DNA from 4 places in the Heliomicrobium undosum genome. Region 3 is predicted to be linked to each of the others. Evidence: riboswitches for the same ligand, from Rfam matches in the RefSeq annotation. Region 3 holds a riboswitch; each other region holds the start of a gene.
What was found. A riboswitch is a leader RNA that binds a small molecule or an ion and turns the genes downstream of it on or off. The one in region 3 is predicted to bind cyclic di-AMP.
Positions count from the first base shown of each region.

Region 1: linked by a shared signal. The riboswitch ahead of GTO91_RS11700 (KamA family radical SAM protein) and the one ahead of GTO91_RS09975 (APC family permease) in region 3 are both predicted to bind cyclic di-AMP.
Region 2: linked by a shared signal. The riboswitch ahead of kamA (lysine 2,3-aminomutase) and the one ahead of GTO91_RS09975 (APC family permease) in region 3 are both predicted to bind cyclic di-AMP.
Region 4: linked by a shared signal. The riboswitch ahead of GTO91_RS03230 (cell wall hydrolase) and the one ahead of GTO91_RS09975 (APC family permease) in region 3 are both predicted to bind cyclic di-AMP.

Region 1 covers NZ_WXEY01000012.1:72,777-78,169, forward strand. Annotated here, with positions in the region: gene GTO91_RS11690 (long-chain-fatty-acid--CoA ligase) at 1-9, opposite strand, end outside; gene hcp (hydroxylamine reductase) at 309-1,592, shown strand; cyclic di-AMP (ydaO/yuaA leader) riboswitch at 1,777-1,914, shown strand; gene GTO91_RS11700 (KamA family radical SAM protein) at 2,033-3,826, shown strand; gene GTO91_RS11705 (HD-GYP domain-containing protein) at 3,912-5,027, opposite strand.
Region 2 covers NZ_WXEY01000028.1:14,379-19,771, reverse strand. Annotated here, with positions in the region: gene GTO91_RS15940 (L-lactate permease) at 1-673, opposite strand, end outside; gene GTO91_RS18515 (hypothetical protein) at 1,020-1,148, opposite strand; gene ablB (putative beta-lysine N-acetyltransferase) at 1,167-2,024, opposite strand; gene kamA (lysine 2,3-aminomutase) at 2,024-3,337, opposite strand; cyclic di-AMP (ydaO/yuaA leader) riboswitch at 3,531-3,672, opposite strand; gene GTO91_RS15925 (methyl-accepting chemotaxis protein) at 4,031-5,393, shown strand, end outside.
Region 3 covers NZ_WXEY01000009.1:40,145-45,537, forward strand. Annotated here, with positions in the region: gene GTO91_RS09965 (DUF485 domain-containing protein) at 1-320, shown strand, start outside; gene GTO91_RS09970 (solute symporter family protein) at 317-1,846, shown strand; cyclic di-AMP (ydaO/yuaA leader) riboswitch at 2,093-2,230, shown strand; gene GTO91_RS09975 (APC family permease) at 2,355-4,190, shown strand; gene GTO91_RS09980 (acetate uptake transporter) at 4,390-5,052, opposite strand.
Region 4 covers NZ_WXEY01000002.1:223,589-228,981, reverse strand. Annotated here, with positions in the region: gene selD (selenide, water dikinase SelD) at 1-632, shown strand, start outside; gene bshC (bacillithiol biosynthesis cysteine-adding enzyme BshC) at 649-2,307, shown strand; gene GTO91_RS03230 (cell wall hydrolase) at 2,395-3,174, opposite strand; cyclic di-AMP (ydaO/yuaA leader) riboswitch at 3,171-3,335, opposite strand; gene GTO91_RS03225 (sigma 54-interacting transcriptional regulator) at 3,538-5,259, shown strand.

The DNA of each region.
Region 1 (5,393 bases), on a different contig from region 3:
GACGAGCACAGGGAGATCCCTCTTTCCATATAAGATTGCCTGAAAGGGCCTTTGCCGGAACGCTTCGGCGGGCACGCAGCGTCTCGGTATCTCGTCATCTCGACGGCTCCGAGACTGTTGGCCCTAACCGAAAGCAAATGCGCCCCTTTGCGTTTTGTATCCATAACTCTATCACCGGGCCATCAGCGCCGCAATGTCCGCAGACATATTTTTTGTCCAAGTGTGATCAATATCACAGATTCATCGCAGAAGGCAAGTTATTATATAAGTAAGTTACTAAGTTATAAAAACGAAAGGGGAACTGGACCATGTTCTGTTACCAGTGCTCGCAAACCGTCAAAGGCGGTTGCACGAAGATCGGCGTCTGCGGCAAGAATGAGGATATCGCCAGCCTCCAGGATACAATCATCTTCGGCCTCAAAGGCGTCGCCGCCTATGCGACCCACGCCCGCGAACTGGGCTACAGCGACCCTGAGGTGGACGCCATCACCCAGGAGGCCCTCTATTCGACGCTGACCAACTCCAACTTCAATCTCGGCGAGCATGTGGCCATGGCCCTGAAGGTGGGCACGGCCACCGTCAAGGTGATGGACCTGCTCGACCGCGCCCATACAGACAAGTTCGGCATCCCTGTCCCCATCGCCGTCTCCTCTGACAAGGTGGAGGGCAAGTCCATCCTCGTCACCGGCCACAACCTGCACGCTCTGCTCGAACTGCTCAAGCAGACCGAAGGCAAGGGCATCAACATCTACACCCACTCGGAGATGTTGCCGGCTCACGGCTACCCGGAACTGAAAAAGTACGCCCACCTGAAGGGCAATGTGGGCAAAGCCTGGCACGACCAGCGCAAGCTCTTTGAATCCTTCCCCGGCGCCATCCTGGGAACAACCAACTGTGTCATGCCCATCCGCGGTTCCTACAGCGACCGCATGTGGACCTACGGCTGCGCCGGTCTGGAAGGCGTGCCCAAGATCGTCAATGACGACTTCTCGGCGCTGATCGAAAAGGCCCTCTCCCTGCCGGAAGCCAACTGGGAGTCGGACAAGACGATGACGACCGGTTTCCACCATGTGAACGTGCTGGCTCTGGCGCCCCAGATCATCGAAGCCGTCAAAGCCGGCAAGATCCGCCGCTTCTTCGTCATCGCCGGTTGCGACGCCCCGATCAAAGAGCAGGAGTACTATCGCGAACTCGCCCTGGCTGTGCCGAAGGACTGTGTCATCATCACCACCTCCTGCGGTAAGTTCCGCTTCAATGACATCGACTTCGGCGACATCGACGGCATCCCCCGCTACATCGACCTGGGCCAGTGCAACAACTCCGGTTCGGCTGTCAAAATCGCCCTGGCCCTGGCCGACGCCTTCGGCTGCGGCGTCAACGACCTGCCCCTGTCGATTGTGCTCAGTTGGTTCGAGCAGAAGGCCTGCGCCATCCTCCTCGGCCTCTTCAGCCTCGGCGTGAAAAACATCTACCTGGGCGGCCGGGCGCCCGAATTCCTGACGGGCAACGTAGTCGACGTGCTGGTGCAGAACTTCGGCCTCAACCTGATTGGCGACGTGGAAGCGGATCTGAAGAAGATGCTCGGCGAATAAAAAGGGATACCCGGCAAGGGTTACCAGTGAATAGGGAACCCCTGCGACAGAATCCCCACAAGGGAACTTCGGACACGGAACAAAGAAGCGGTCCTCCACCAAAGGGGGCCGCTTTCCGTTTTTTGGGGAAATTGGTGTACTTTCAGAGAATTCTTTGATATACTGTATACGATAACAACATACGCCCACGAGAACGCTTAATTCCTGGCATGCCAGGGAGCGGGGGAACCAATTTTTGGGGTGAATCCGGCCGTTGCGCCGGTAGGGTGAGCAATCCACCCGAATCCGTCAGCTAACTTCGTCAGCGTGGATGGTACGTTGGGGCGCAACAGTCTGCACCATTTTGTTCAGGCTCTTATTTCATTGCGCGTTAAAGCCCCGGCTCTCCAGGCCGAGGGCTTTTTCTCTTTAAACTGGACAACAAAGAGGAGGATGGCATGATGGATCGTACTGCCCTTTTGCGACCCCCTGAAGCTGCCCATGAGGGGGAACTCCTGCGGGCATTGGAGCGCTTCTGGGGGGAGAACCTGATTTTTTTTGAACTGCTCTGCCACAGCCGGACCCTCGATGAGGCCAGGGAACGGGCCTTCAATTACTTGGTTGACTTTGAACGAAAAATCCTCCATTCCCGGGCGCCTGTGGCGCCGGCGGAACGAGCGCTCAGCCGGAAGGCGATCCAGGTGTTAAAAAACACCTTTGCCCGCCGCAACGAGGAACTGACCCATGAAAGCGCCCTGAAAGTTCTTTTTCAGTTGGCCCATGGGGAAACGGTAGCCGCCTCCGAGGCTTTTGTGGAGGAGATGCGCCATCTTTTCCTGGCAATGAAAGAGAAATCAGGGCTTTATGAAACGCAGGCGGTTGTGACGCCGGGGCGGGATGGGCGGCTGAGCCGGTTGGGCCGGCAGGTGCTCGAGCAGGTCGAACGGTACGCCCACGGCTTGCGGAACGATGTCATCGAGCGCCGGGAGGCCGACCGCCGGCGGTTTCTCGACCATTTCGGGGCGACGATGGAGGAATGGAATGACTGGCGCTGGCAGTGCCGCCATGTGATCCGCGACGCCGGCGCTTTGCAGGCACTGGTCGATCTCACCGACGAGGAGCGGGCAGCCATCGAGCTTGCCCGGTCAGAAGGGATCGCCTTCGGGGTCACCCCTTACTATGTGATGTTGATGGATCGGGAACCCCACCGGCGTTTTGACCATGCCGTGCGCGCCCAGGTGTTGCCACCGATGGACTATGTGGAAGGCATCTTGGCGGGAAAAGGGGACCCCTCCAAGAGTTTCGACTTCATGGGCGAAGGGGACACGTCGCCGGAACGGCTGATCACCCGTCGCTACCCCATGATCGCCATCTTAAAGCCCTACAACACCTGCGCCCAGATCTGCGTCTACTGCCAGCGCAATTGGGAGATCGACGATGTCCTCTCGCCGAAGGCGGCGGCCTCCGAGGACAAGATGAGCAAAGCCCTGGCCTGGTTCCGCCAGCACCCGGAAGTGGAAGAGGTGCTGATCACCGGCGGCGATCCCGGCATCATGTCCGACGGAGCGCTCAAAAAAGTGCTCGATGCCGTCTGCGCCTTCGATCATATCCGGCGCATCCGCATCGGCACCCGGACACCGGTCGTTCTGCCCATGCGCATCACCGAGGCCTTCGCCGATCTGCTGGCATCGTACCGGATTCCGGGACGGCGGGAAGTGGTCGTCATGACCCACTTCGAACACCCTTACGAGGTGACGCCCGAGGCGGCTGAAGCCGTGCAGCGCTTGCGCCGGCGCGGCCTGCCCGTCTACAACCAGGGCGTCTTTACGCTGGAAAACGCCCGGCGCTTCGAGATGGCGGCGCTGCGCAGGTTGTTGCGCTTGATTGGCGTTGACCCCTACTATACCTTCAACGCCAAAGGCAAGGAGGAAACGCGCGCCTACCGGGTTCCCATCGCCCGCCTGCTCCAGGAGCAGGCCGAGGAGGCGCGACTCATGCCCGGTCTGAACCGGTCCGATGAAGCCGTCTTCAACATCCCCCGCCTCGGAAAAAACTACCTGCGCGCCGGCCAGGATCATGAGGTGATCATGGTCGACAGCCGGGGGCGGCGGATCTACGAGTTTTACCCTTGGGATATGCCGTCCGACCCACAGCCATTCCTGTTCACCGATGTTGCCATCCAGGATTTCTTGCATGCCTTGGCGCAGCGGGGGGAGGCGCCTGAGGCGTACCGGAGCATCTGGTATTACTATTAGGCGGATCGAATGACTCAGCCAAAAACGCTTCGACCAAAGAAGTGAGTCGAAGAATAGAGCCCCGGCGATTTGCCGAGGCTCTTCTTTATTTTGCTTCCTGGTAGTGAGGCGTCGTCAACTCCCGCACATGCTCTTCGAAAAGCACCTTGTCGATGAAGACGGTCAGGTGGCGGGTCAGGTCCATCTCATAGGGCCGCTTCAAAGGGAGCCCATCGGCGTCGTAGAGAAGTCGAATGACGGGGCGGCTTTGAAAGGCCTTGTTCACGTCGACGACGACGCCGATATCGCCGGTGTTCAGTTGAACAGTGCTGCCGATGGGGTAGATGGCGATGTTCTGCAGGAAGATCTGGGAGATGCGCGGGTCCAGTTCGCGGCAACTGGCCGCCAGGATGATCTCATGGGCCTGGTAGGGGAGGTAGCCCTTCCGGTAAACCCGATCGGCCACCAAGGCGTCGTACATGTCGGCGATGGCGACGATGCGGGCGTACTCGTGGATCTCCTCGCCTTTCAGTTGGCGCGGGTACCCGGAGCCGTCAAAGCGTTCCTGGTGCTGGAAGGCCACATGGGCGGCCGCCAGGGAAAACTCCGATTGATGACGGATGATCTCGAAGCCGTATTCGCAGTGCCGGCGGATCTCTGTAAACTCCTCCGGGGTCAGACGCCCAGGCTTGTTCAGCACCTCATGGGGGATCAGCATCTTGCCGATATCATGGAGGATGGCGCCGCAGGCGAGGTCGTACAGTTCCAGTTCGTTATATCCCATGGCGATGCCCGTCAATACGGACAGCACACAAACGTTGACTGAATGCCCAAACGTATAGTCGTCAAAGGTGCGGATGTCGGCCACGTGATACATGACATGGCGGTTGCGCAGCACCTCGTCGATGATGGCCGAGGTGGCCGTCTTGACGGCAACCGGTTCGAGACCCTTATCGGCGTGCAGTTGGACCCGGGCGAAGGAGTGGCGGATCGTCTGCACCGCAGCGAGGCGAACCTGCTCGCTGAGGACGTCGGGCACCGTCAGATCGCCGATCACCTGGTCCTTGATCAGCACTGCCGGAACCCCCAGTTCCTTGAGACGGCGGATGAAGGGCGTGGACAGGGTGATACCGGCGCCGAGCAAGGTTCGCCCGTCGGCGCTATAGATGCTGCGCGCCAGGATCATGCCCGGCTCAACAGAGTCGATGGAAACTTTTCTCAACCGGGCCGCCCCCTTCTGTCATGGCGTCGATGCAAAACGGAAGACAAGGGCCTCAACACAAGCACCGTAAAGATTATGTAACGCAAGCCCCGAAACAGGCCCCAAAACAAGCGCCTCTTCGGTTCCGCAGATGGCCCCAAGCCTGTCGGCAGGCGTCAGCAAAGACTTGAGAAAGCTGGGAAAAAAGGTGCAAGAAAAGGTTGGAGTGCCTCTTCTAGGGATCGATTTCAAATATTTCGCCCCCGACAGACAAAAATCCTGCCCGTTTGCGTGGGAAGGTGATAGGAAATCGTGATCTTAACAAAAGGCGCTCCCAATGTTGCCCACCAATAAACCAAGAGCGATGGAGCGGTTCACAGCAATTAG
Region 2 (5,393 bases), on a different contig from region 3:
AGATAGCGATGCCGCTGCTCGTGATCCCCGTGATGAGAGCGGGCGCGAACCCTTTGCGAACAAGCGGCCAGCCTCCAACGAGCCATAACATGCCGAGACTGAGCAGGGTGGCGATCGGCGGCATGTACATCGAAAAGATCTGCGCCGCCTGGAGCAACGACGTGCCGGAGAGGTCGGAGTAAATGACCAGCGGCGTTGCGACCAGACTGTAGGAGCAGAGCGCGTCAAAACCGAGGCAGGACATCGCGACAGACACAAAAGGGGAGTACCCGAGAGCGACAAGCAGCGGAGGCAGGATGGTCGTTGGCAAGGCGCCGATGGCGACGAAAGCTGTCCCCACACCGATGTTCAACAGCATAATTTGGACAGCTTTGTCAGTGGGAGCGAGTGTCTTCAGAAACACCACGACGCGTCGAATCGCTCCTGTTCTCTCCATATAGGTGATCTGCAGGATAGAACCCAGGATAATCAGTGAAACAGGAAAAGAAAGAAAGACGCCGGAGAGGCTAGCGCGAAAGGAGGCTTCCAGGCCGGTACGGAAGAAAAGGAAGGCAACCAGAACCGTCAGCAACCAGCCAACGGTTCCACTGATATGGACAGAAGTGCGCCTCCAGATGATCATCAGCAGAATCACGGCAATTGGCATCAGCATGGGGATAATGGAAAAAGTCATGCCTTACATCCTCCTTTTTACATTGATGATGATTTATGTAATTATACCCTTTGGGAATGGTTCCCGTTTGACCGTTGGAAACGGAATTCGGCTTTTTCAGGACGGGTGACGTAATGCGACTCCTTCGATAACGTAAAAGGGAGTTTGGGCCGCGTAGATTTGCTGGAGAAGGTCAAGCGGTTCAGCCTATAGACATAACCCCGGCAAACAGAAGAACCCCAGCCACGCATTCCCCGACGAAAAAGTTCCATTTTGTTTTTGAATGAAACAACCCCGCTCCGACCAAGCCGGAAGCGGGGTTGTTTCTTGGCGAGAATCAACGCACAATGAGGTCTTTCTTCCATCTTCAAAGATACACATACAGCAACGCCATCACCGCAATCACAGCGGTGATGCTGATGATGACTACCGAGGATTTGCGGATCACGGCGTATTCGATGCCCACCGCGCCGATGGTGGCGGCGGAGCCTTGCACGTATTTGATGCAGACGATTTAAGGAAGGCGGACCCAGAGGTTCATATCCTCATAACCGCCGGCGATATGACAGTTGTTGATCAGTCGTCCACAGAAGCGGTAGCCCAGTTTGAAAAAAGTCCGGTTGATTCCGTAGGAGCGAGCGCGGGCCAATGTGTAGAATCGAAAAGGCATCCAGTGAAGCATCAGCGGTTCAAGGCGACCGATCAGCCGCTCTGTCAGGGAGAGTCCGCGATAACCGTCAAGGGTGGCGCAGTCGGTGATTTCGCACCGCTGCCACCGCTTGTCGGGGTAAGCGGCCGCCATGCTGACCAGTTCTTCGCCGTCAAAGACACCGGCGAAGTGACAGCCCTTTTCCATGAGCCCGGCAATATAGCGCGGGTCGTCGACCGGTGTTGGATAGGACGCGAAGACGGCCTGCATCAGCCTGCTGATGGCGGGGCTGTCTACCGGTGAGAGATGTGCGACGCGCAATCCTTCCGGCAATGGGGACAGCGGGCGGACAGGCGCCTCCTGGATGTGGCGGAGCAGTATGTCCTCTTCAGCGATATATTCGGAACGGCCCCGTTCCGGCCGGAGATAGTGGGCCAGAATGACCGTCGGTTTGGCATAGGAATCTTCAGGGATACGGCCTTCTTCGACAAAACCCGAGGCCTGGAACTCAGCAACGTCCTTGTCAAAGGTCCAAAGCCAGATTTTTTCGAGGCCCTGTTCGCGCGCCAGGGAGATCCAGTGTTCGGCCAGGCGGGCGGGGTTGCTCACCCGAGGGTAGCCGTCGATGACCAGCCGTAGGTTGGTTTGATCTATCGTAAAGCCCGACAGGGCTGGAGCGCTCTCGGAAAGGAAGCGGGAATCGTTGGTTCGACAGGCGCGCATCAGTGCTTCACCACCCTTTCGACGGGGCGGTCGCCGGCGGTAGCCTCGCCGGCTTTGAGGCGGTTCAAGCGCCGTTTCTCCCGAAAGTTGTCCTGGGGAACGAGGCTTACCTTTTCTCCCCGGAACAGTTTGGCCAGGCCGGCGCGGCTGGCGTGCTTGGAGTGGCAGTGCTGTTCGCCGCAACGCTCGCAACTGCTTTGTTTGTCCTGGGGTTCCTGATAGACGGTGATGACACCCTCGTAATTGCGCAACACCACATGGTCTTCCGACTGCGAGATCAGGTAATTCGGCTGAAGGGGGATCTTGCCGCCGCCGCCCGGCGCGTCGACAACAAAGGTGGGGATGGCCAAACCGGAGGTGTGGCCGCGGAGCATCTCGATGATATGGATCCCCTTGCTGACAGGGGTGCGAAAATGTTCGATGCCGCGGGAGAGATCGCACTGGTATAGGTAGTAGGGACGGACACGCATGCGGACGAGCTTCTGGGCGAGTTGTTTGATCGTGATGGGGCAGTCGTTGACGCCTTTGAGCAGCACCGACTGGTTGCCCAGGGGCACCCCAGCGTCGGCGAGCATGGCGATGGCCCGCTCCGATTCCGCGGTGATCTCCCGGGGGTGGTTGAAATGAGTGTTCAGCCAGACGGGGTGGTGCTTGCGGAGGATGCTGACCAGTTCCGGCGTGATCCGCTGGGGCATGACCACCGGCGTCCTCGTGCCGATGCGGATGATCTCCACATGTGGGATTTGCCGGAGGGAGGAGAGCAGGAATTCGAGCATCTCGTCGCTGATGCAGAGGGCGTCGCCTCCGGACAGGAGCACGTCGCGGACCTCGGGATGGGAGCGGATGTAGTGGAGCGCCAGCATGAGGTCTTTTTTGCTGCGCGCCCGGTCCTGAGCGCCGGCGAAGCGACGGCGGGTGCAGTGACGGCAGTACATGGCGCACTGGTCTGTGACAAGCAGCAGGACTCGGTCCGGGTAGCGGTGGGTCAGGCCGGGAACAGGGGAGTCGCCCTCTTCGTGGAGCGGGTCTTCGAGATCGGCTGTCGATAGGGAGAGTTCATGGAGCGAGGGGATTGCTTGTTGGCCGATGGGGCAGTTGGGGTCCTCCAGGTTGATCAGAGAAAAGTAGTAGGGCGTGATGGCCATACGGAAGTGTTTCAGGCAGCGTTCCACGGCCAGCGCCGTTTCCGGGGCAAGTTCCATGCGGGCTTGCAGTGGGTCCAGTGAGTCGATGCGGTTGGCCATCTGCCAGCGCCAGTCATTCCATTGCTCAGTCGTGGCCTCGGGCCAGAATTGTTTGCTTATCGCAGTCATTTCCATCCTCCTTGTATTCAATTGAAAAAAGAGCAAAACAAAAGACTCACGCCGGTATCGCCAGCGTGAGTCTTCGTTTCCGTAAAGGGAGCAGAGGGTAGGGGAAGGGGGTTTATGGAACAATGCGGTGAAGGCATCTTCAAAAACAATAATAAAGCGCAATACAACCCCATCGGCGACAAAGCCAAAGGGTATTCTCTCCATAAGGCGCTTACGAAGTTAGCTGTCGGATTCGGGCCAGAGAGTCAGCCCTACCAGCAGATAAACTGCCGGATTCACCCCAAAAAGTTGGGTCCCCCGCTTCCACATCCTGTGGAACTCAGCGCTGGTCTATGAACTTTTCACTCTATAAGGATAACATAGAAAAAAAGGCGCGTAAACCCAATTCGGCCGAATTGGTTAATATTGCAATTCGGTGAAGCATGAGGGGCGCCTATATATGAAAGAATATCCGGTTGTTTTACTAATGGGGATAATTATATAATTTATTTATTGTTAGTTGCGAGAGCAATCATGACAGGCAGAACTTCCTTGTATGTAAGCCGAGATAGTCGATTATCCTTAATCGCTCTAAAAAACGCATTCACGAGGTGTTCGTGATAAAGCCTGAGTTCCGTTTTTTCCATCGTTCCAGAATCCGTTTTTGCCTACCGGATTGAAAAATTGGGCGACACAAGAAGAGGAGATGAGAAGATGCGGATTAAAAACAAGTTGATCGCCAGTTTCGTCGTCCTGACGGTTTTTTGCGCCGGTGTTCTCGGCGTCCTGGCCGGGATGAAAGCCGATGAGGCCCTTACACGGGCAGCCGCTAAAGACAGCGAACACATCACCGAATCGATCCAGAGCATGGTGGGGATCCGCCAGGCTGCGCTGGAAGAACAACTAAGGTTTAACATGAAAGAGGCCCAAACGGAATTGGCTGACTTTGGCGAAGTCCGCCTAGAGGTCGGTGAGCCCACGCAGGTGGGCAAGTACAACTTGCCGGCCCTGTATGCCGGCAATCAGCGGTTGACCCTGGATACGGCGTATGTGGACAAGCTCCAGGAAACGATCGGCGGGACGGCGACGGTCTTTTTGCTGCATGACAATGAACTGGTGCGGGTCAGCACGAACGTCCTCGACAAAGAGGGGAAGCGTTCCGTCGGGACCTCGATCAAGAGCGATTCGCCTGTGTACCAGTCGATCCTGCGCAAACAGCCCTTTCAGGGCCGCGCCTTTGTGGTCACAGGCTGGTACATCACAGGATATACCCCTTTGACGGACAAGCAGGGTAAAGTCTTGGGCGCCCTTTACGTGGGCGTCAAGGAACAGGATCCGATCCTGGAAAAAGCCGTCGCTGACATCAAAGTCGGCCAGAACGGCTATGCCTTTGTCATGGATACGGCAGGGGACTTTATCATTCATCCCACCTTGAAAGGCAAGAACGGCAACGACCTGCCCTTCATCCAGCAGATAATCAAAGAGAAGAACGGCAAGATGGAATACGATTATGAAGGAAAAAAGAAACTGTCCATCTTCCGTTACTTTGAGCCCTGGGACTGGTACATCGTTGCCAGCGTCAATGTGGATGACCTGCGCGCCGAAGCGGCCCGCTTGATTACGACGCTGATCATCGCAGGGCTGGTGATCGCCGGAATCGCGGTGGCTGTCTCGCTGACACTGGCCAACTCCCTCGTCAAACCCATTTACCGGCTGAAGGAATTCATGGAGACGGCCAGCCGGGGGGACTTGACGGTTCGTTCGGACATCGATGGAACTGATGAGATCGGTGACCTTTCCCGGAGTTTCAACACCATGATCGCCGCCAACCGGGAGGTCATCGTGGGTCTTCGCAGCGCCGTGGATCAGATGACATTGTCGACGGAACAGGTGGCCCAGGCAGCGGAAAGCGCCAACAAAGGGATGGCCGAGGTTTCCGCCGGCGTCGAAGGGGTGGCCCGTGACGCCATTCATAACGCGGACGCCCTGAAAGAGGCAGGCAAGGGCTCCGACGAGGTGGCAAAAACGGCCCAACATGTGGCCGAATCGGCCACATCGGCCTCCCATGACAGCGCCA
Region 3 (5,393 bases):
GGGACACGGAAACGCGTTGGGTGGAAATCAGCGAAAGCGCTGAGTTTCGCGGTTTGATGGCGGCTAAGGCGAGGTTTTTGATCCCAGCTATCTTATTTTCCTTTGTCTATTACTTCGCCTTGCCGCTCAGCGTGGGTTATTTCCCCCACATCATGAAAAAGCAGGTCATCGGTTCTATCAACCTGGCCTATCTATTCGCCCTTTCCCAGTTCTTTGTCGCTTGGGCGGTGGCTTTCATCTATGCCCGGGTGGCCGAAAACAGCTTTGACGTCACCGTCAACCGGATCAAAGAAAAACTGCGGGGGAGGGGCAATCCATGAAGTGGATCACCTACAGCTTATTCGCGCTGATCGTCTCGATCACCGTCGGCATCACCTACTGGGCGGCCCGGCGCACCAAATCGGCCTCTGAGTTTTATGCGGCCGGGCGCTCGCTGAGCGGCGTGCAAAACGGTTTCGCCATCGCCGGCGACTACATGAGCGCCGCCTCCTTCCTCGGCATCGCCGGTCTGATCGCACTCAACGGCTATGACGGGTTCATGTACTCCGTCGGTTGGCTCGTCGCCTACATCTCGGTGCTGCTGATCGTGGCCGAGCCGCTGCGCAACTCCGGAAAATACACGATGGCCGACGTGTTGGCCTATCGTTTAAAACCGAAGCCGGTCCGCACCGCTGCCGCGGTGAGCACACTCACCATCTCCACCTTCTATCTGATTGCCCAGATGGTTGGCGCGGGCAGCCTGATTCAACTGCTGGTGGGCATCCCCTATGAGACGGCAATCATCATCGTCGGTGTCATGATGGTCCTCTATGTGGCCTTCGGCGGCATGCTGGCGACCACTTGGGTGCAGATCGTCAAGGCGGGCCTCTTGATGGCCGGCGCCATCATGCTGGCCATGATGGTCCTAGCGAAGTTCAGCTTCAACCCTGTCGCTTTCTTCGACGCCATCTCAGCCAAACATGGGCAACAGTTTCTCGAACCGGGACTGCTCTATAAAGACCCCATCGAACTGATCTCACTGGGTATGGCTCTCGTCCTGGGAACAGCCGGCATGCCACACATCCTGATGCGTTTTTACACCGTGCCGACGGCAAAAACGGCCCGCATCTCCGTCATCTGGGCGATGGTGCTCATCGGTGTCTTCTACATCATGACGACCTTCCTCGGTTTCGGCGCCTCCCTGTTCCTCGATAAGGCGACCATCACGTCAGCTGACAAGGGCGGCAACATGGCGGCGCCGCTGCTCGCCCAGTACCTTGGCGGCGGAGCGGGCACTGCCGGCGGAGAGGCGATGCTGGCCTTCATCGTGGCTGTAGCCTTCGCCACCATCCTGGCTGTTGTCGCCGGTCTGACCCTGGCGGCGTCAAGCGCCTTCGCCCATGACTTCTACGTCAACGTCCTCAAGGGTGGCAAGGTCGATGAGGCCTCTCAGGTGAAAGTCGCCCGTATGGCCACCTTCGGCGTCGGCGCTGTGGCCATCCTGTTGGGCTTGTTGTCAAAAGGGCAAAACGTAGCCCATCTGGTGGCGCTTGCCTTCGCCGTCGCCTCAGCGGCCAACGTGCCTGTCGTCATCTACTCGGTCTTCTGGAAGAAGTTCAACACTGGCGGGGCCGTCACGGGGATCGTCGTGGGCTTGCTCTCCACCCTGGCTCTGGTTGCCGTCAGCCCTAACTACTTCCCGGCCAAAGAAGCCCTCTTTCCCTGGAAGAACCCCGGTATCATCAGTATCCCACTTGGATTCCTCGCCGCCTATGTGGGTAGCCTTCTCTTTGCGGAACCAGAAGCAGAGGCGAAGTTTGAGGAACTCTATGTGAGGGCGAACACCGGAATTGGCGCTGAGAGCTGAGATAAAGTTAAATCAAACAGCCCCTGCGATCAAACAGTTCTGTTTAATCGCGGGGGCTGTTTTTTATGGTCGCTCTGACTGGAATAAAGGGATACTCTTAAAAAACGTAGATTCATGAAGATAAATAAAGGTGAATTAAGGCCTGGCAGGATAAAGGGCATAGGACGGTCAAGGGGACTCTGTCTCTGTGCATTTGTCAGAGATATGGCTTTTGCCTAATCGGCCTAGTGGATCTATACTTCATTCAGTTAAATAAGGCCGAGTTTCGACTGAGTCGAAAGCGGGGGAACCGTTTTTATGGGGCTAATATCTCTCGTCAAGAAAGAAGGATGTGCTCACCGTCCTGCCCGTCAGCTAACCTCGTAGGCTGTTGAGACGCATCAGTAGAGTTATTTCCGTGAAATAGCCTGCGTTAAGGCAGCCAGCATTCGGGTTGCCTTTTATGTTTTGGAATAAACTAGTCTCAGCTTTTGCGACCCGTCTTAACAATATGGGGGAGGAAACTTCCGTGGTTCAGCGATCCCTAAAACGGCTCTTGTTCGGAAGACCCTTGCACAACCGGGAGTTATCCCATGAAAAATTGCCCAATTGGAAGGCCTTGCCCATCTTCTCCTCCGATGCCCTTTCATCGATTGCCTATGGTCCCGAACAAGTGATTTTGGCGCTCACCGCAGCCAGCGCATTGACCTACGGTTTCGTGCCGTATGTCTCTATCGGCATCCTACTGTTGTTGGCCGTCGTCACCCTATCCTATGTCCAGGTGGCGCGGGCTAACCCAGGCGGCGGCGGTTCCTATTCGGTAGCAAAAGGAAACCTAGGTGAAATCCCCGCCTTGATCGCGGCAGGTTCGTTGATCGCCGACTACTGTCTCACCGTCGCCGTTTCGATATCGTCCGGCACCGATGCCCTGGTGTCGGCCTTCCCTCAGTTGAATCCGATTCGGCTTGGCATCGATCTCTTTGTCCTCTTTGGTATCTTGATGATCATCAACTTGCGAGGCGTCCGGGAATCAGCCAATGCCTTCGTCTATCCCACTTACGCCTTTATCTTCGGCATTGCCGCGCTTATCGTCACGGGTGTCTATCATGCCGTCACGGGCACCCATCCGGTGCTGCCTCCCGAATCCTTAGGAAAACAATGGACGGCAGGCATGTTGTTCGTCCTATTGCGGGCATTTTCCAATGGCTGTAGCTCCATGACCGGGATCGAGGCGATTTCCAACGGGGTGCCTAACTTTAGAGAACCGGAGGCGGAGAACGCGAGGGTCACGACCTATGCGATGTCTCTAATCCTGGGAATCATGTTTGCGGGGATCTCTTTTCTTATGATGCATTTTCACATCTTACCGATGGAGAATGTAACCGGTCTCTCGCAAATCGCCGAGTTGACGGTGGGCCGAAGCTGGGCCTATTACTACATCCAGTTTACGACCATGATTATCCTCTACCTGGCGGCGAATACGGCCTACAACGGTCTCCCGCCCCTGTTGTCCCTGCTCGCCATCGACGGATATATGCCTCGATACCTGTCGGCCCGAGGTGACCGGCTGGCTTTCACCAACGGGATTATCTTCCTTACCCTCGCGGCGGCTGTGCTCATCGTTCTCTACCACGGCAATACAGAGCACCTGATCTCCCTATACGCCATCGGTGTTTTCTTGTCGTTCACCATCGCCCAAAGCGGGATGGTTATTCACTGGCAAAAAGACAGAAGCTCTGGTTGGCGGAGCCGAGCGGCGATCAATGGCATCGGGGCGTTCATTACCGGCATCGTCGTCATCGTAATCGCTGTGTCGAAGTTCATCCATGGGGCATGGATAATCCTCGTTTTCATCCCTGCGGCCATCTATGTCTTTAAGAAGATCAAGAATCACTATCTCGCCGTCAGCGACCAACTGGGCATGGAATGGGTGAAAATCGGCAAACCGGAGCCGGAGCGAAAACACATCGTGATCGTCCCGATTGCCGGTGTCAACCGGGTGGTGCAGAACACGATCGAGTATGCGAAGATCCTCAAGGCGGAGGTGCATGCCGTCTATATCGGGACAGACGCCGCCCAGACGGAAAAGGTGCTGGAGCGTTGGGAACGGTGGAAACCGGGTGTTGAATTGAGGACCATCGAATCGCCCTACCGAACGATCATCACGCCGCTTGTGCGGTATATCGATCGGATAAAGCATAAAGGCAATCCCCAGGATTTCATCACCATACTGATTCCTGAGTTTGAAACGAAAGCATGGTGGCATCGCGTCCTTCATAACCAAACAGGCTGGATGTTGCGAACGGTCCTTTTGCTGTACAGGGATGTCGTTGTGTCCACAGTACCCTTCAAGTTAATCAAGTAAATGAGCCACGAAAAAAGGCCCCTTTTGCAACGCAGTAAAAGGGGGCTAAGTATTCCATACTATCGAGGGTCCCAATCCGGAGTCAGTGCAGCTTGCGTTAGGGCAACCGCATGTCCACCCGCATCTCACCGCCAGTGTAAAGGGGGTTGGCAGTTTTGGTCGGAAGTGGGGAGGAGGGGCGCCCTGCGCCGAGAACCTTTTAGCTGGCCTGGCGTGTTTTCTGCCGGGCGGCTTCGGTGATAGCCGGTCCTTTTCGGATCAGGCCGAGGGGCGCGCCAATGGGAAGGACGACGCGGCCGAAGAAGGTGTTCAGGAAGATGGCGCCGCAGCCGTAAAAACCGAGCATGGAGATCGCGAATTCGGACCAACCGGCGACCAGGTGAAGGTCGACAAGTTGGAAGGCCGTCAAGGTGAGCGAAGCGAACAGCACGTTGATCAGCACCAGGATCGCTGCAAAGACCTTGTTGGTTTCAAAAGAAGCGATCATGATGAAGAAGGAAAAAATACCGTAGCCGAGGAAGGCCCAACCGAGTTGAACGCCGCTGAAGGAAGCCTTAAACTCAGGCCCCATCCAACCGAGGGTGATGGCCCAGGAGGTGGCGACGCCAAACCAGAACAAACCGTAGGACGTCAAGACTGTGGCGCCGAAGTAGTTGTTCTTTTTGAAATCATACATGCCGGCAATAAACTGGGCCAAGGCGCCGAGGAAGATGGCCCAGGGGAAGATGCCGGAGACGCCAGTGGTCCAGCCGAGCTTCTGGCTTGATGCGACCAGCGTGACCATGGCGAGGCCGAAGACGCCAAGGGCGGTCGGATCGGCAACAGTGATTTTCGTCTCAATGGATTTCGCTTCGTTCGACAATGGATCTGCCTCCTAAAAACTGCAAAAATTGCGTATTGGGACAATTTTCTGATTCTTTAGAGTACACCGTAATTTTTGTAGACATGAGTCTCATACATGATGTGGAACTGCTTGACTCTCGACCTCCTTATGTCGCAAGTACTACCTATTTTAATTGGAATCCTGGAAAAAGACAAGTCTGAATTGTGCAAATATGCGAACAATTTTACGCGGTTGTTGTTTATCTGACGAGACAGGGTATCCCGGAAAAAAAGCATCCTCTTTTTGGGAAGAGGAATACGAAAAAGCAGGTTTCTTCGTCTGTTAAGGGAATGGGTGATAAGTAGATGTACATGAGCGGC
Region 4 (5,393 bases), on a different contig from region 3:
TTGAGGACAAGGAGCCCAAGTACGGTCTCGCCGTCACTGGCGTCGTCCATCCCGACCGGGTCTGGACCAACGGCGGCGCCCGGCCCGGTGACGGGTTGATCCTGACCAAGCCGCTGGGGATCGGCATCATCTCAACGGCCATCAAAAACGGCAAAGCCTCCCCGGAGGCCGTAACGGCGGCCACCGAAGCGATGACTACCCTCAATAAAACGGCGGCGGAGGTTCTTTCCGACTTTTCCGTCGGCGGATGCACCGATATCACCGGCTTCGGTCTCCTCGGCCACGGCCTGGAGATGGCCCGGGCGTCTCGATGCAGCCTCCTGATCCGCGCCGGCGAGGTTCCCATCATCCCCGAAGCCCGCGACTACGCCATCGCCGGATACGTCCCCGGCGGTTCCAAATGCAACCTGTCCACTGTTTCGCCGCAGCTTCGTCTGGCGGCGGATTTGCCGCCAGAAACGGGTATCCTGCTGGCAGATGCCATCACCTCCGGAGGCCTGCTCGTCTCCCTGCCGGAAAAAGAGGTGGAAGCGGCGATCGCGGCGCTTCATCAAGCCGGTGTGACCGGCGCCCGTAACATCGGCAGCGTCTCCGGCGACGCGCCGGGCACAATCACTGTTCTGTCGGAATAGGAAAGAAGGGTCAGCCTTGTCTTTCGAACGAACCGGTTCCATCTTTTCCGGGCTCGCAGGCGCCTATATCCAAAGGGAGGCCCATGTGGTCTCCCTTTTTCCCTATGCCTTCCCCGATGAAGAGGCTCTGGCGCTCCGGGCCAGCCGAATTGCCGTAACAGACCCGTCCACAACAAACCCCTATCCCCGCTCGGAACTATCGGCTCTTCTGGAAGCGTATCAACGCCGGTTGGCAGAACTGGCGGGATTGGAGGGAGCCTTCAACCGGGCCGCCGACCAGGCGCGCCGCCTGGCCGAAGCGGATAGCCTTGCTGTGGTGACAGGTCAGCAGGCGGGCTTATTTACTGGTCCCCTGTACACGGTCTACAAAGCCGTCACCTGTATCAACCTAGCCAAGCGGTTGGAGGAAAAAACCGGTCGGCCTGTTGTCCCAGTCTTCTGGGTCGCCTCAGAGGACCATGATTTTGAGGAGATCTCTCATATCGAACTTCTTCAGGGGGAAAAAGCCGTCCCTGTCACCGTGACCAGCCGCCCAGAAGAGGACCGCTTTGCCGTGGGCCACCGCACCCTGCCGGAGGACCTGGCGGCAACCCTCGAAGGTTTTTTATCCCTTTTGCCCCAAAGCGAACATAGGCCGCCATGGGAGGAAACCTGGCATCGTTTGCTGACCAGTCCCGCAGGGCCCCATGAGCACTTCGCCGCCCTGTTGCACAGGCTGTTGGGTCCTTACGGCCTCGTCATCCTCGATCCGCTCCTCCCAGGCCTGAAGCAACTGCCGGGATGCGCATCCTTCTTTGCCAGTGTTCTCGAAAACGAAGTGGCACTACGGGAAGGACTATCCCGGGGCGTCGAACAGATCCGGGAACTGGGCTACACGCCCCAGGTCGAAAAGGGACCGGAAGAGACGAACCTTTTTTACTTTCATCAAGGCCGCCGGCTGGCCATCGTTCATGACGGCGGAGGTTACCGCCTCCGGGGCGCCGAAATCGCCTTCAGCCGCGACGAACTGCTCGATCTGGCGCGGCGTCGGCCCGACTTGTTTTCAGCCAATGTGGTCACGCGCCCGCTCCTCCAGGATCGCCTCCTGCCTACGGCGGCCTATGTGGCCGGTCCCGGCGAGATCGCCTACTTTGCCGCCTACCGGGATGTCTATAGCGCCATGGGCATGGAGATGCCGCCCATCGTTCCCCGGCTTAGCGCTACAATCATCGAGGGCTTTGTCGACAAACTGCTTGAGCGCTACGCCCTTTCCTTCGCCGACGTGCCGGCGGAACTCGAAGGGCGGTTGAAGGAAGAATTGGCAGCCCAGGACGAACTGGGCATCGAAGCGCTCTTCGAGGAACTTGAATCGCGGGTACGGTCGGCCTACCTGCCGGCAGTTGAACGGATCGCCCGTTGGGATCGGCAGACGGAAAAACTCGCCGAAGAGAATTTGGATCGCGTCATCGCCCAAGCGCGCTTTTTGCGCCAGAAGGTTGAACACCGGCACCGCCAGCGCTGCCAGGACACGCGAAATCACTTCCGCAAATTGGAACTACACCTCTGGCCGACCGCCCCACAGGAACGGGTCTACAACATCTTCCCTTATCTTTTAAAATACGGTTCCTCTCTGATTGAAACGCTCTTGGAAGCGCCCGTCGAGTGGCTCGACTCCCACTGCTTGATCCGGTGCTGAATGGAAAAAGCCGTCCCGGTTGAGCAAAATCTTCCGGGACGGCCTTCGTATTGTTTTGATTGATGCCCTTTGACGAAGCAAAAGAGGTTACATGGCGAAGAGGTGGCCGCCAATTTGAGTGGTGATCACCCGCTGGCGCATCCAGCCATCAGAGGACTTGCCGGGGTTGAAGAAGAAGAGGGCGCCTTTGGAGGGATCCCAACCAGTCAGGGCGTCCTGCGCCGCCTTTTGGGAGAGGGCGCTCGCAGGGCGGTTGATCATGCCGTTTCTCACCGGCGTGAACTGCAAGGGATCATAGATAACGCCGGAGATGGAGGAAGGGAACTTTCCGCTTTTTGTCCGGTTGAGCACCACAGCGCCGACGGCCACTTTGCCTTCGTAAGGCTCGCCGGAGGCCTCCGCCTCGATCAACCGCGCCAACAGGTCCACGTCAGACTGGCTGACGCCGCTGCTTGCCGTCTGCGTTTGCCGGCCGATCCCCGTAGGCACCTTGAGGACCTGACCGGGATAAATATCGTTGGCGGTCATCCCGTTCAGTTCCTTAATCGCCCAATCGGCGGAACTGAAGCGGTTGGCGATGAGAAAAAGGCTGTCGCCTGATTTGACGGTGTAGGTGAAGACATCGGGAATGTTCAGCACTTTGCCGGTCGAGAGGTTGCTGGGTTCCACCTTGTTGGCGCCCTGGATCAGCGTCCAGGGAAGACCGAAGCGCTGGCCCAGTGAATAAAAGGTGTCCCCCGGTTGGGTCGTGTACTGCCAGGCATGGGCCGGTGTTACAGCGGCGCCTCCCCAGAGCAGGAGGGTAAAAGCTGCCGACAGCATCCCGGCGCGCAGCCAAGAACGACGGAAGACCATGAAAACGATCATCCTTTCCATGCGCCTTCGGAGTTAGCTGACGGGTTAGGCCAGAAAGGTTGGCCTTCTTCCGAAGAAGATTCACCCCTCGCAGCCGGAAATCGGCTGCGGAACGACCCGGTGAGGGCCGCGGTTCCTCCGTACCCCGGTTGGGGATTCGGCGTTTTATTTTTTGGTTCTCCGCAATTATACCGGCCTGGACAGGCACTGTCATGACGATCATTTTTCCTGAAGCGGCAGGGCCTGGACAGTTTGCCAGGTACGACGCCTCTGTAAGAGCCATGTTGACGATCTGTCCAAAGAATATGGCATTTGAGCAGGAAAACCGTCCAATATGTAGAAATGTCAGAAAAATGCGAAAAGGAGGTGTGCCTTGTGCAACAACGGGATGAGATTGTCACCCAACTATTCAATTGGGTGGCCATCATCAACGCTTCCCACAACCCCATCATCGCCACTGACCATGAGGGGCTGGTGCGCGTCTTCAACAAGGCCGCCTCCCGCGCCTTTGGCAAAGAGGCCCGCGACGTCATCGGAATGCCCTTCGAGGCTGTCGTCCCCAAGTGCCGTCTCCGGGAGACGATTCAAACGGGCCAACCCCTGACTGGCCTGCGCCTTAATTACCAGGACCGGATCTTTTTCGTCAACCTGACCCCCATCCTGCGCAAACAGCGCCTCGTCGGCGCCGTGGCGATCTTTCAGGATGTGACCGAGTTGGAGTCCGTTGTGGAGGAACTCAACCGGGTCAAGGAATTGAAGGGCACCTTGGAGACGATCCTGGAGGCCGCCTATGACGGGATCATCGTCGTCAACGCCGAGGGCATCATCACCATGGTCAATCAAGCCTACTGCAACTTCCTCGGTTTTCGCGAGTCCGATCTGCTGGGCCGCCATGTGGCCGACATGGTCGAGGGGACGCGCATGCATATCGTTTTGCAGACAGGACAAGCCGAAGTAGGGGATTTACAGCGCACCGGCGGCCATGACTACATCGCCATGCGCATCCCCATTGTCAAAGACGGCCAGGTCGTCGGGGCTGTCGGCAAGATCATGTTCAAAAACGTAAACGAACTGAATGCGCTGGCTTCGAAGATCAATTCCCTGCAAAAGGAACTCCATTACTACAAGGTGGAACTGCAAAAGTACCGGGGCGCCCGCTACAGCTTTGACGCCGTCGCCGGCGCCAGCTACGCCATCCGGATGATCAAGGATACGGCCCGGCGGGTGGCCCGCACCGATTCGATCGTCCTGCTCCGGGGAGAGAGCGGCACAGGCAAACAACTGCTGGCCCATGCCATCCACATCGAGTCGGAACGAAAAGAGGGCCCCTTCATCCAGATCAGTTGCAGCGGCATCGGACCGGAAGCCCTCGAGATCGAACTATTCGGCGGCGCTGTCGACGCGCCGGGGACATCATCGTCAGGCAAGTTTGCCCTCGCCCACCGGGGGACGCTGCACATCACCGATATCGGCGACATGCCCCTGCCTGCGCAAACCCGGCTGATCCGGCTGCTGCAAGGGCAATTGCCCCTCGTTGACAGCCCCGACGGCCCGGTGACCGCCGATGTCCGGCTGATTGTCTCAACGAACCGCCATCTTGAGGAGATGGTCCGCAAAGACCTCTTCCGGGAGGATCTCTACAACCGGTTGAACGTGATCAGCCTCTTCATCCCGCCGTTGCGTGATCGCAAGGAGGACATCCCTGAACTTGTCTCCGTCTTTATCCAGAATTTCAACCGCCAATTCGGCTTTTCCGTCCAGAACGTGACACGGGAAGCTATGCAGGTCCTGATCAAATACCACTGGCCAGGGAATGTGAGGGAACTGCACTCGATGATCGAGCGGACCTACGACCTGGTCAAAGGCGACACGATCGATGTAGGCCACCTGCCCATGCACCTGCAGAAATACAACCATACAGACAAGACAGCGCCCCAGTCGCAGAGCCTGCAAGCCCTCCTGGAACAGACGGAAAAAACGGCGATCCTGCAGGCCATGCAGGCCGCCAACGGCAACAAGGTGCAGGCGGCCCATTTGCTCGGGATTTCCCGGGCCGGTCTCTACCAGAAGTTGGCCAAGTACCATATCGAAGAGTGATCCTCGATCATCGCCGCCACAATGTCGGTCACTGTGCAGAGCGAACGGCCCAGATTATAGATACCCTGAACCTTCTGGTTCGGGGTTTTTTGCGTTTCGTGCATAGGGAACTCCGGTGAGCCAAAAAATAGGGC